One region of the Streptomyces sp. Ag109_O5-10 genome, then DNA from elsewhere that is predicted to be linked to it. Evidence: riboswitches for the same ligand, from Rfam matches in the RefSeq annotation. Region 1 holds a riboswitch; the other holds the start of a gene.
What was found. A riboswitch is a leader RNA that binds a small molecule or an ion and turns the genes downstream of it on or off. The one in region 1 is predicted to bind ZMP and ZTP.
Positions count from the first base shown of each region.

Region 2: another riboswitch for ZMP and ZTP. It lies ahead of BLW82_RS16465 (glycine hydroxymethyltransferase); the one in region 1 lies ahead of BLW82_RS39275 (bifunctional 5,10-methylenetetrahydrofolate dehydrogenase/5,10-methenyltetrahydrofolate cyclohydrolase).

Region 1 is NZ_FNTQ01000001.1:8,615,085-8,621,098, reverse strand. Features, by position in the region: gene BLW82_RS39295 (S-(hydroxymethyl)mycothiol dehydrogenase) at 1-886, opposite strand, end outside; gene BLW82_RS39290 (ABC transporter ATP-binding protein) at 1,259-3,025, shown strand; gene BLW82_RS39285 (hypothetical protein) at 3,138-3,434, opposite strand; gene BLW82_RS39280 (nuclear transport factor 2 family protein) at 3,608-3,973, shown strand; ZMP/ZTP riboswitch at 4,146-4,228, shown strand; gene BLW82_RS39275 (bifunctional 5,10-methylenetetrahydrofolate dehydrogenase/5,10-methenyltetrahydrofolate cyclohydrolase) at 4,254-5,102, shown strand; gene BLW82_RS39270 (CU044_5270 family protein) at 5,106-6,014, opposite strand, start outside.
Region 2 is NZ_FNTQ01000001.1:3,607,116-3,613,129, forward strand. Features, by position in the region: gene BLW82_RS16450 (decaprenylphospho-beta-D-erythro-pentofuranosid-2-ulose 2-reductase) at 1-201, shown strand, start outside; gene BLW82_RS16455 (2'-5' RNA ligase family protein) at 257-835, opposite strand; gene trpS (tryptophan--tRNA ligase) at 966-1,979, opposite strand; gene BLW82_RS16465 (glycine hydroxymethyltransferase) at 2,123-3,577, opposite strand; ZMP/ZTP riboswitch at 3,610-3,700, opposite strand; gene rocD (ornithine--oxo-acid transaminase) at 3,805-5,010, shown strand; gene BLW82_RS16475 (glutathionylspermidine synthase family protein) at 5,086-6,014, opposite strand, start outside.

The sequences.
Region 1 (6,014 bases):
AGACGTCCAGGAGGGGCAGTTCCAGCTTCATCTCGGGGGTGGGCACGCCGACCAGGACGACGGTGCCGGCGAGGTCGCGGGCGTAGAAGGCCTGCTGGTACGTCTCCGGGCGGCCGACCGCCTCGATGACGACGTCGGCGCCGAAGCCGCCGGTCAGGCCGCGGATCGCCTCGACGGGGTCGGCCTCGCGCGAGTTGACCGTGTGGGTGGCGCCCAGGGAGCGGGCCTTGTCCAGCTTCCGGTCGTCGATGTCGACGGCGATGATCTTCGCGGCGCCCGCGAGCCGGGACCCGGCGATCGCCGCGTCGCCGACCCCGCCGCAGCCGATCACGGCGACCGAGTCGCCCCGGCCGACGCCGCCCGTGTTGATCGCCGCGCCGATGCCCGCCATCACCCCGCAGCCCAGCAGCCCGGCGACCGCCGGGGAGACGGCCGGGTCGACCTTGGTGCACTGCCCGGCGGCGACCAGCGTCTTCTCGGCGAAGGCGCCGATGCCGAGGGCCGCGGAGAGCTCCTGACCGGTCGCGGCGAGGGTCATCTTCTGCTGCGCGTTGTGGGTGTTGAAGCAGTACCAGGGCCGCCCGCGCAGACAGGCCCGGCACTGGCCGCACACGGCACGCCAGTTGAGGATCACGAAGTCACCGGGCGCGACGTCCGTGACGCCCGCCCCGACCGACTCCACCACCCCGGCGGCCTCGTGGCCGAGCAGGAAGGGGAACTCGTCGGTGATCCCGCCCTGTTTGTAGTGCAGGTCGGTGTGACAGACCCCGCAGGCCTGTACCTGTACGACGGCTTCGCCCGGCCCGGGGTCGGGCACCACGATCGTCTCGACCCGCACGGGCTCGTCCTTGCCCGGTGCGATCACGCCGCGTACTTCCTGCGCCATGGGCCTGCCCTTTCGTCGCTCTGCTGACGTGCTGTCTTCCGACCCTACGCGGGAACGATCAGCGACGGCACGCATCGGTCGACGCGGATCGTCCGGCAGCGCCGCCGTTCGTGTGGCCACCCTCCCTGCCACATACCCCCAGGGGGTACATCTGCCAAGACGCCTCATGCTCCCCCAGCACCTTGCTACAGCCCCCGCGTGCCTCCGGCGCCCGGGCCGAGCGCGCCGGGCACGACATCCCGGCGGCGGCCTCGGCGCGACCCCGGCGAGGCTCGGTTCCGCCCGGGCTGACCGGGCGGCCCCGGTACCGGGAGCGGCCGTCGTAGCCTGGGGCGTCGGAGGGCGCCGCCCGCCGCCCGGACGAGGAGCACCGTGACAGCCGCTGACGCAGTTCCGACGAGCCAGGCCAAGGAGCCCGTGTTCCGGCTGCTGCTCTCCTGCGTACGGCCGCACCGCTGGGCCCTGCTGACCGGTGCGCTGCTCTCGCTGGTGACGGGCGCGACCGGGCTGCTGCTGCCGCTGGTGGCCCGGGGGTTGATCGACGACCTGTCCCAGGACCGTTCCATCACGGGCAAGTTGGTCGCGATGGCGGGCCTGGTGGTCGCCAACGCCGGGGTGGGTGCGCTGGGTTCGTACGTTCTGCGGCGCACCGGGGAGTCGGTGGTGCTGGGGGCACGGCGCGCCCTGTCGTCGTACCTGCTCAGACTGCGGATCACCGCGGTGGACCGTACCGAACCCGGTGACCTGATGGCGCGGATCACCTCGGACACCACCCTGCTGCGCGAGGTCACCACGGACTCGCTGGTCGCACTCGGCACCGAGGGACTCACCCTGGTCGCCACCGTGGTGATGATGGGGCTGGTCGATCCGGTGCTCCTCGCCGTCACCCTCGCGGTGATCGCCGCGGCGGGCACGGTGGTGGGGACGATCGTGCCACGCATCAACCGGGCGAGCCGCCGGGCGCAGGACGCGGTAGGGGTGATGGGGGCCTCGCTGGAGCGGGTGCTGGGCGCGCTGCGCACGGTGAAGGCGTCCGGCGCCGAGCAGCGGGAGGAACTCGTCCTGCACGAGGCCGCCGAGGAGTCCTGGCGGCAGAGCGTGCGGGCCGCCAAGTGGTCGGCCGCGGCGGGCAACACGGCGGGACTCGCGATGCAGCTGGCGTTCATCACGGTGCTCGCGGTGGGAGGTGCCCGGGTGGCGACCGGTGCGATCGGCGTGGGCACGCTGGTGGCTTTCCTGCTCTACGTCTTCTATCTGCTGCAGCCGATCCAGCAGATCGTCGGGGCGATCACCCAGTACCAGACCGGCGCCGGTGCGCTCGCCCGGATCCAGGAGGCGCTGCGGCTGCCCGCCGAACCCCCTTCCCGTCCCGCCGAGTTGCCGTCCGCCGGCGCCGAACCGGCCTCGGTCGCCTTCACCGACGTACGCTTCCGCTACGCCGACGACCTGCCGTACGTCCACCACGGCGTCACCTTCGACGTCCCCGCGCGGGGCATGACGGCGTTCGTGGGGCCGTCCGGCGCGGGCAAGACCACCGTCTTCTCACTGGTCGAGCGGTTCTACGACCCGGAGTCCGGCACCGTCGCCGTCGACGGCCGTCCGGTCGCCGACTGGGAACTGCCACTGCTGCGTTCGGCCATCGGGTACGTCGAGCAGGACGCGCCCGTGCTGTCGGGCACGCTGAAGGACAACCTGCTGCTCGGGAACCCGGAGGCGGACGAGGACGCGGTCGCGCGGGTGCTGAAGACGACCCGGCTCGACGGTCTGGTGGCACGGCTGCCGCAGGGGCTCGAGACCCTGGTCGGCCATCGCGGCACCAAGCTGTCGGGCGGGGAGCGCCAACGGGTGGCGATCGGCCGGGCGTTGCTGCGCCGGCCCCGGCTGCTGCTGCTGGACGAGGCCACCTCCCAGCTGGACGCGGTGAACGAGGCGGCACTCCGGGACACCGTCGCCGACGTGGCACGGTCGACCACGGTCCTGGTGGTCGCGCACCGGCTGTCGACGGTGACCATGGCGGACCGGATCGTCGTCATGGACGCGGGCCGGGTCCGCGCGGTGGGCACGCACCGCGAGCTGGTGGCGGCGGACCCGCTGTACGCGGAGCTGGCGGCGACGCAGTTCCTGGCCTCGGAGCAGTGAACACGGAGCACCGAGCACCGAGCACCGAGCACCGAGCACCGAGCACCGAGCACGGGCAACGAAGAGGGCCGCCCCTGCCGGAACGGCCCTCGGTGTGCGGCGCGGTCAGCGGTCAGGCTTCGACGGCCGGCAGCAGCCCCATGACGGGCGCGGCCAGGTCGGTGACCTGGTGGAGTTCGCCGAGCTTGTGGAGTCCGTTGAGCCCCTGCACCTGCTCCGAGACCTTCGGCATCTTGTCCCGGTACTCCGCGGGGATGTCGCCGCGGGTCACCGAGTCGAGCACGCCGAGCGCGGTGAGCTTCCCCGGGTGCTGCGCGCCCCCGTCGGCCGCGTTCGCGAGCGGCGCGGCGAGGCCGGTGACCCCGACGGCAAGGCCGACGGCGGCGACGATACGTCGTGTTGAGATCATGTCCTCAGCAACGGCCCCGGCGCCGGGCCGGACACGGGCGGCCGGTCCCCCTCACCCGCAAGGCGGAGCGCGCGGCCTGCGCTTGCCGAGCCAGGCGGCGCGGGGGACGCTCGATGTGAGGGGCTGGCGCGGCCCGCTCCGCATCGGGTCGCGGGCTCCCGTAGGAGGTCACCATGGGCACCGCGACGGGTTCCACGTTCGACACCGACACGCTGCGCCGGGCGATAGAGGGGAACACCGGGAACAGTCTTCTGGCGCTCTACGCGGACGACGCGGAGATCCGCATCATCGACCGCAACACCCAGCCCAGCCACCCCAAGGTCCTGCACGGCCGCCGGGACATCGCCGCGCTGCTGGACGACGTCTACAGCCGCGACATGACGCACACGCTGGACCAGTGCATCGTCCAGGGCGACAAGGCCGCCTTCAGCGAGTCCTGCGAGTACGGGGACGGGGTCCGGGTGCTCGCGGAGTCGATGATCACGCTGCGTGACGGCAAGATCGCCGAACAGATCATGATCCAGGCATGGGACGAGTAGTCGCCAGGACCGGGAGGGTCCAGGTCAGCTCCCGGCTGACCTGGACCTTCTCGGCGCGGGCCGCGCTGGGGCACGCCCGCCGCCCGCGGCCTCGCGCGTGCACCGCGCTGCTGCGGGCGTTCCTGCGGACCGCGCACTGCCGCCGGAGGCGCCGGGCGTCTCGGTTACCCTGAGGGCGGGCCGTGACTGGCGCTGAGGTGGAGCACCACCGGGGAGCGGTCCGCAGTGTCGTTGCCGTGCGCCTGGGCGATCAAGGTCGAACCAGCTCAGGAGTGTGCGCATGACCCAGGCCCGCCTCATCGACGGCACCGCCGTCGCCCGCCGGATCGTCGAGGAGACCTCGGAGCAGGCCGCCGGCCTCACCGCGCGGACCGGTGTCACGCCGTGTCTGGCGACCGTGCTGGTCGGCGAGGACCCCGCCTCCGTCACCTACGTCCGGATGAAGCAGAACCGCAGCCGCAAGGCGGGGATCGCCTCCCGGCACGTGGCGCTGCCCGCCACCACGACCACCGCGGAACTCGTCGCCGTACTGCGCGGGTTGTCGGCGGACCCGGCCGTGCACGGCATCCTGCTCCAGCACCCGGTCGGCGAACACATCGACGAGCGGGCCGCGTTCGAGGCGATCGCGCCGGAGAAGGACGTGGACGGCGTGACCTTCGCGTCGTTCGCGACGATGAGCTTCGGCCTGCCGGGCTTCGTCTCCTGCACCCCCGGCGGCATGCTGCGCCTGCTCGACGCGTACGACGTCGACCCGGCCGGGAAGCGGGCGGTGGTCGTGGGCCGCAGCGCGATCCTGGGCAAGCCGGCCGGGATGCTGCTGCTCGCGCGCGACGCCACCGTCACCTACTGCCACTCCCGCACCCGGGACCTGTCGGAGGTCGTCCGTGAGGCGGACATCGTGGTCGCGGCCGTCGGCCGGCCCCGGCTGATCGGGGGGCGGGACCTCAAGCCGGGCGCCGTCGTGCTCGACGCCGGCTACAACGCGGGCAACGTCGGCGACGTCGACTTCGACACCGCCGTCGAGCGGGCCTCGCTGATCACGCCGGTGCCGGGCGGGGTCGGCCCGATGACGATCGCCGTGCTGCTGGAGCAGACGGTGGCGGCGGCCGCCCGGCAGCTCGGGGCGTGAGGGTCAGCGCAGCCAGGCGCGGTACTCCATGACGTCCCCGGCGTGCACCCCGTACTCGGGGTCGTCCCGGGTGAACGTGGTCTCCAGGCCGAGTACCGCACCGGTGGCCGGGTCCAGGATCAGCATCCGCCGTCCGCCGGTGCCCTCGTCCAGGACGTAGGCCTGCCCGGTGCGGTCCAGCCGGTCGGTGACCTGGCCGGCGGGCCGCAGCCCCTTCGCGTCCGCGAGCAGTTCGGCCAGGGCCGCCGACTCGCGCGCCCCGAGCGTCCAGTTGTCCAGCAACTCCGCGGTGGCGTCGAGGAGTTCGGACGTGGTCAGGGTGTCGCCGTGGATCAGGTCGGTGAGGTAGGCGCGGAGCTTCGCGGGGTCGTGCGGGGGTGTGGACAGGGGCGGGGCGTCGCCCCACATCGGCGGGAACGTCCGCCGGCTGAGCACATGGCCGTCCTCGACCCGGCCCGTGTCGGTCAGGACGGGCCGGCCGGCGTGGTCCGGGTCGGTCGCCACGACCACCTCGGTGTGCGTGCCGTCCGCCCGCCAGCGCACCACGCGCTCCTCGGGCAGGGTGACGGGCGGGCTGTCGTCGCTCATGGCCAGGCTCCAGGACTGCACGTGGGTGCCCCGGCGCAGCACCGGGGAGCCGTCCGTGGCGGCCACGGCGGCGAGTCGCGCGACCTGGGCGAGCGGTACGGCGGCGGAGTGGGCGTGCACGGCCAGCGGCCGGGGCGCGGCGACGGCCGGGGCGCCCGCGGGTCCGCCGAGCAGCACGGTCAGCGTGGTGGCGGTGACGACGGCGGCCGCGGTCAGCCCCCACAGCAGGCGGGTCCGGGCCGAGGTCCGGCGGCCGGGGCGGGTGCCGGACAGGAGCCGGTCGAGGTGCCGTTCGGCGGTGTGGTCCAGGGGACCGTCGCCGAA
Region 2 (6,014 bases), 5.0 Mb from region 1:
CGGCCGGGTTTCGTCCGGACGAAGATGACCAGAGGCCTGGCGGAAGCCCCGCTCGCCACCACCCCGGAGGCGGTGGCGACGGCGATCGAACTGGGCCTGCGCAGGCGCTCGGAGGTGGTGTGGGTACCGGGGGCGCTGAGGGTGGTGATGTCGGCGCTGCGGCACGCCCCGCGGTCGGTCTTCAGGAGGCTGCCGATCTGAAGCGCCCCGTCAGGGGCGCGCGGAGCCGCGCGACCGGCCCCCACCGGCCCACGGGCTACCGACTGGCGATGGATCCCCGCTCCACGTGCCCCACCTGAGGCGGCACGACAGCGCCCCCGAACACGTAGTCACGCAGCTTCCGCCACACCCCGTCCGCACCCTGCTCGTACAGCGCGAACCCGGTACAGGGCCACTCGGCCTCGTAACCGGCCAGGTCGGCGAACGCCCGGTCCATGGCGGCCTCGTCGATCCCGTGAGCGACGGTCACATGAGGGTGATACGGGAACTGCAGGTCCCTGGCGAGCGGCCCCGCCTCGTCGCGCACCCGCGCCTGGAGCCAGGCACATTCCTCGGCCCCCTGGGCGACCCGGACGTAGACCACCGGCGACAGAGGCCGGAACGTACCCGTACCGCAGAGCCGCATCGGGAAGGGCCGCCCCGCCTCGGCGACCTCGCCGAGGTGTGCCTGAACCTCGGCCAGCTTCTCTTCGTCGACCTCGGTCGGCGGCAGCAGGGTCACGTGCGTGGGGATGCCGTGGGCCGCGGCGTCGCCGAAGCCCGCGCGCCGCTCCTGGAGCAGGCTGCCGTGAGGCTCCGGGACCGCGATCGACACGCCGATCGTTACGGTCCCCACGTCATCTCCCGTCGGTCGTGATGGGCGGACACATGTCGGGTTCGTACCCGGGCGTCCGGCTATCGACTGTACGGCCACGGCCGCCTCCCGGGCAGCCGTGACCGAAGTGATGTGCAGCGCTTCGCCCCGCTCAGTGCTTGGCGGGCAGGAAGCCGACCCTGTCGTAGGCCTGGGCCAGGGTCTCGGCCGCGACGGCACGCGCCTTCTCGGCACCCTTGGCGAGGATCGAGTCGAGGGTCTCCGAGTCGTCCAGGTACTGCTGGGTGCGCTCCCGGAACGGGGTGACGAAGTCGACCATGATCTCGGCGAGGTCCGTCTTGAGCGCGCCGTACATCTTGCCCTCGTACTCCTGCTCGAGATCGGCGATCGACTTGCCGGTGAGCGTGGAGTGGATGGTGAGCAGGTTGGAGACGCCCGGCTTGTGCTCGGCGTCGTAGCGGATCACGGTGTCCGTGTCGGTGACCGCGCTCTTGACCTTCTTCGCGGTCGCCTTCGGGTCGTCCAGCAGGTTGATGAGGCCCTTCGGCGTGGACGCCGACTTGCTCATCTTGATCGCCGGGTCCTGGAGGTCGTAGATCTTCGCCGTCTCCTTGAGGATGTACGGCTTCGGGATGGTGAAGGTCTCGCCGAACCGGCCGTTGAAGCGCTCGGCGAGGTCGCGGGTGAGCTCGACGTGCTGGCGCTGGTCCTCGCCGACCGGGACCTCGTTGGCCTGGTAGAGCAGGATGTCCGCGACCTGGAGGATGGGGTACGTGAACAGGCCGACGCTCGCGCGGTCGGTGCCCTGCTTGGCGGCCTTGTCCTTGAACTGGGTCATCCGGCTGGCCTCGCCGAAGCCGGTGAGGCAGTTCATGACCCAGGCGAGCTGGGCGTGCTCCGGGACGTGGCTCTGCACGAAGAGGGTGCAGCGGTCCGGGTCGAGACCGGCCGCGAGCAGCTGGGCGGTGGCGAGCCGGGTGTTGGCGCGCAGGTCGGCCGGATCCTGCGGGACCGTGATCGCGTGCAGGTCGACGACCATGTAGAAGGCGTCGTGGGTCTCCTGGAGGGCTACCCACTGGCGGACGGCGCCGAGGTAGTTGCCCAGGTGGAACGAGCCGGCGGTGGGCTGGATGCCGGAGAGCACGCGGGGTCGATCAGAGGCCATGTTCACCATTCTCTCAGAGGGTGAGGGTGGGAACGGCCCCTCGGGTGAGGGGTGGTTTCGGGGCGCGGGGGACCGCGGGTCGCGTGTCGTCGCTCGCGCAGTTCCCCGCGCCCTTCACGGGGCGCCGCCCCCTACGGCGTCGATCAGCCGAGGTCGATCTCCGGGTACAGCGGGAAGCCCGCGACCAGGTCCGTCGCGCGCTGGGCGATCTCCGTGGAGACCTTCTCGTCCAGGACGTGCGATGCCTTGCTCGGCGCTCCCGACTTCGTCGTGCCCGGCTCGGTCGCGGTCAGGACGCGGTCGATCAGGCCCGCGACCTCGTCCATCTCCGCCGTACCGAGGCCGCGGGTGGTGAGGGCGGGGGTGCCGACGCGGATGCCGGAGGTGTACCAGGCGCCGTTCGGGTCGGCGGGGATCGCGTTGCGGTTGGTGACGATGCCGGAGTCGAGGAGGGCGGACTCGGCCTGGCGGCCGGTGAGGCCGTACGACGTCTCGACGTCGATCAGGTTGAGGTGGTTGTCGGTGCCGCCGGTGACCAGGGTGGCGCCGCGGCGCGTCAGGCCCTCGGCCAGCGCGCGCGAGTTGTCGACGATCCGCTGGGCGTAGTCCTGGAAGGCGGGCTGCCGGGCCTCGGCGAGGGCGACCGCCTTGGCGGCCATGACGTGCGGGAGCGGGCCGCCGAGGACCATCGGGCAGCCGCGGTCGACCTGGTCCTTGAGGGAGTCGTCGCACAGGACCATGCCGCCGCGCGGGCCGCGCAGCGACTTGTGGGTGGTGGTGGTGACGATCTGGGCGTGCGGGACCGGGTCGAAGTCGCCGGTCAGGACCTTGCCGGCGACCAGACCGGCGAAGTGGGCCATGTCGACCATCAGCGTGGCGCCGACCTCGTCGGCGATCTCCCGCATGATCCGGAAGTTCACCAGCCGGGGGTACGCCGAGTAGCCGGCGACGATGATCAGCGGCTTGAAGTCGCGGGCCTGGGCGCGCAGCGCGTCGTAGTCGATCAGGCCGGTGGCCGGGTCGGTGCCGTAGGAGCGCTGGTCGAACATCTTGCCGGAGATGTTGGGGCGGAAGCCGTGGGTGAGGTGGCCGCCGGCGTCCAGGGACATGCCGAGCATCCGCTGGTTGCCGAAGGCGTGGCGCAGCTCGGCCCAGTCGGCCTCGGAGAGGTCGTTGACCTGGCGGGCGCCGGCCTTCTGGAGGAAGGGGACCTCGACGCGGTCGGCGAGGACGGCCCAGAAGGCGACCAGGTTGGCGTCGATGCCGGAGTGCGGCTGGACGTAGGCGTGCCGGGCGCCGAACAGCTCGCGGGCGTGCTCGGCGGCGAGCGCCTCGACGGTGTCGACGTTGCGGCAGCCGGCGTAGAAGCGGCGGCCGGCCGTGCCCTCGGCGTACTTGTCGCTGAACCAGTTGCCCATCGCGAGCAGGGTCGCCGGGGAGGCGTAGTTCTCCGAGGCGATCAGCTTGAGCATCTCGCGCTGGTCGTGGACCTCCTGGCCGATGGCGTCGGCGACCCGCGGCTCGACCGCGCGGATCACGTCGAGGGCGGCGCGGTAGGCGATGGACTCGGGGGACAGGGGCGCGGACTTGTCTGACATTCGGGACCTCCGGACATGGCGTTCGGCATTCACGGTTCGGCCCAGGCGCACGGCACTCGCTCACGACGCGGGCCGCTCCCCGATGGTCGGTCCCATCCCAGCGCGCCAGTCACGGCCCGCGGATCACATTACCGGGCACGCCGGGCCCGGGGGCCGTGACGTCCACCAGTCGGGCAGGGGCAGAGGGTAGGAAGGGGGGCGATCCCGCCGCGCCCTCTGGAGTCGCCGTGACCGCTACGGAAGCCCTTGTCGCCACCGCCGACGCGCACAGCGCGCACACCTACGACCCGCTTCCGGTGGTGATCGCGACGGCCGACGGCGCCTGGATGACGGATGTCGAGGGGCGCCGGTACCTGGACTTCCTGGCCGGCTACTCGGCGCTGAACTTCGGGCACGGCCACCCGCGCCTGGTCGCGGCGGCGAAGGCGCAGCTGGAGCGGGTGACGCTGACGTCGCGGGCGTTCCACCACGACCGGTTCGCCGCGTTCTGCACGGAGCTGGCCGAGCTGTGCGGGATGGAGATGGTGCTGCCGATGAACACCGGCGTGGAGGCCGTGGAGACGGCGGTGAAGACCGCCCGGAAGTGGGGGTACCGGGTCAAGGGCGTGCCGGCGGAGAGGGCGAAGGTCGTGGTGGCGGGGGGCAACTTCCACGGCCGTACGACGACCGTGATCAGCTTCTCCACGGATCCGCAGGCACGGGCGGACTACGGGCCGTACACCCCGGGTTTCGAGATCGTGCCGTACGGCGACCTGACCGCGATGCGGGCCGCGGTGACCGAGAACACGGTCGCGGTGCTGCTGGAGCCGGTCCAGGGCGAGTCGGGGGTGATCGTGCCGCCGGAGGGCTACCTGGCCGGGGTGCGGGAGCTGACCCGGGAGCGGGACGTGCTGTTCGTCGCGGACGAGATCCAGTCCGGGCTGGGGCGGACCGGGCGGACGTTCGCGTGCGAGCACGAGGGGGTCGTACCGGACGTGTACGTCCTCGGGAAGGCGCTGGGCGGCGGGGTGCTGCCGGTGTCCGCGGTGGTGGCGAACGCCGAGGTGCTCGGGGTGTTCCGGCCCGGCGAGCACGGCTCCACCTTCGGCGGCAACCCGCTGGCCTGCGCGGTGGCTCTGGAGGTGATCGCGATGCTGCGGACCGGGGAGTTCCAGGAGCGGGCGGCCGAACTGGGGGACCTGCTGCACCGGCGGCTGGCGGAGATGACCGGCAGCGGACGGGTGACGGCGGTGCGGGGGCGGGGGCTGTGGGCGGGGGTGGACGTGGATCCGGAGGCGGGCTCGGGACGGGCGGTGGCGGAGCGGCTGATGGAGCGGGGGGTGCTGGTGAAGGAGACCCACGGGGTGACGGTGCGGGTGGCTCCGCCGCTGGTGGTGGCGGAGGAGGATCTGGAGTGGGGGGTGGAGCAGTTGTGGGCGGTGCTGAGTGCGTGAGGGGGTGCCGCCGAAGGCCTGATGGCGGGTGCCGCCCCGTCGTGGCTCGTCGCGCAGTACCTCCCCCGGCGCCCCTCAGGCAGGCAGAATCACGTGCGGCAGGAAGCGGGCGTAGTCGTCCGTCACCAGGCCCGACGACTCGCGTATGCCCAGGCCCGCCGCCTCCTCCCCCACCACCCAGGCGCCCAGCACCACGTGGTTGCCGTCGAAGGCGGGGAGCGGGGCCAGTTCCTGGTAGCAGCAGGGCTCGTCGCGGACGACGGGCTCCGCGCCCGGCGCGTGGACGCGGACGCCCGCGCCCTCCCGGCCCAGCAGCGGTTTGCTGACGTATCCGCGGGTGGCCGCCAGCTCCCTCGGTCCGTCGAGGTGGGCCGGGAGGAGGTTCGGGTGGCCCGGATACAGCTCCCAGAGGATCGCCAGCAGGGCCTTGTTGCTGAGCAGCATCTTCCAGGCGGGCTCGATCCACATCGTGGTGCCGGTGCCGCCGCCGTTGTCGAGGGTGTCGAGGACGTGGGCGGCGAAGGCGTCAGTGGTGAGCCACTCCCACGGGTAGAGCTTGAAACAGCTGCGGATGAACCGGAGCTCGTTGTCGACGAACCGGCCGGAGAGGCTGTCCCAGCCGATCTCCTCCACGGGGATCCAGTCGGTGGCGAGGCCCGCCTGGTCCGCCGTCTCCTTGAGGTAGGCGACCGTCATCAGGTCCTCGCCGAGTTCGTCGGCGGACGAGTGGGCGAAGTGCAGCGGGGCGCCGGGCGGGAGGAGCGGGGCCTGTTTCCGCCAGGCGGCGACGAGGCGTTCGTGGAGGCTGTTCCACTGGTCGGCGCCCGGGAAGCGGTCCTCCATCCAGAACCACTGCGCCGACGCGGCCTCCACCAGGGAGGTGGGGGTGTCGGCGTTGTACTCCAGGAGCTTCGCCGGGCCGGTTCCGTCGTAGCGCAGGTCGAAGCGGCCGTACAGGGAGGGGAGTTCGGTGCGTCGGTGCCAGGACTCGGTGACGGCCGCCG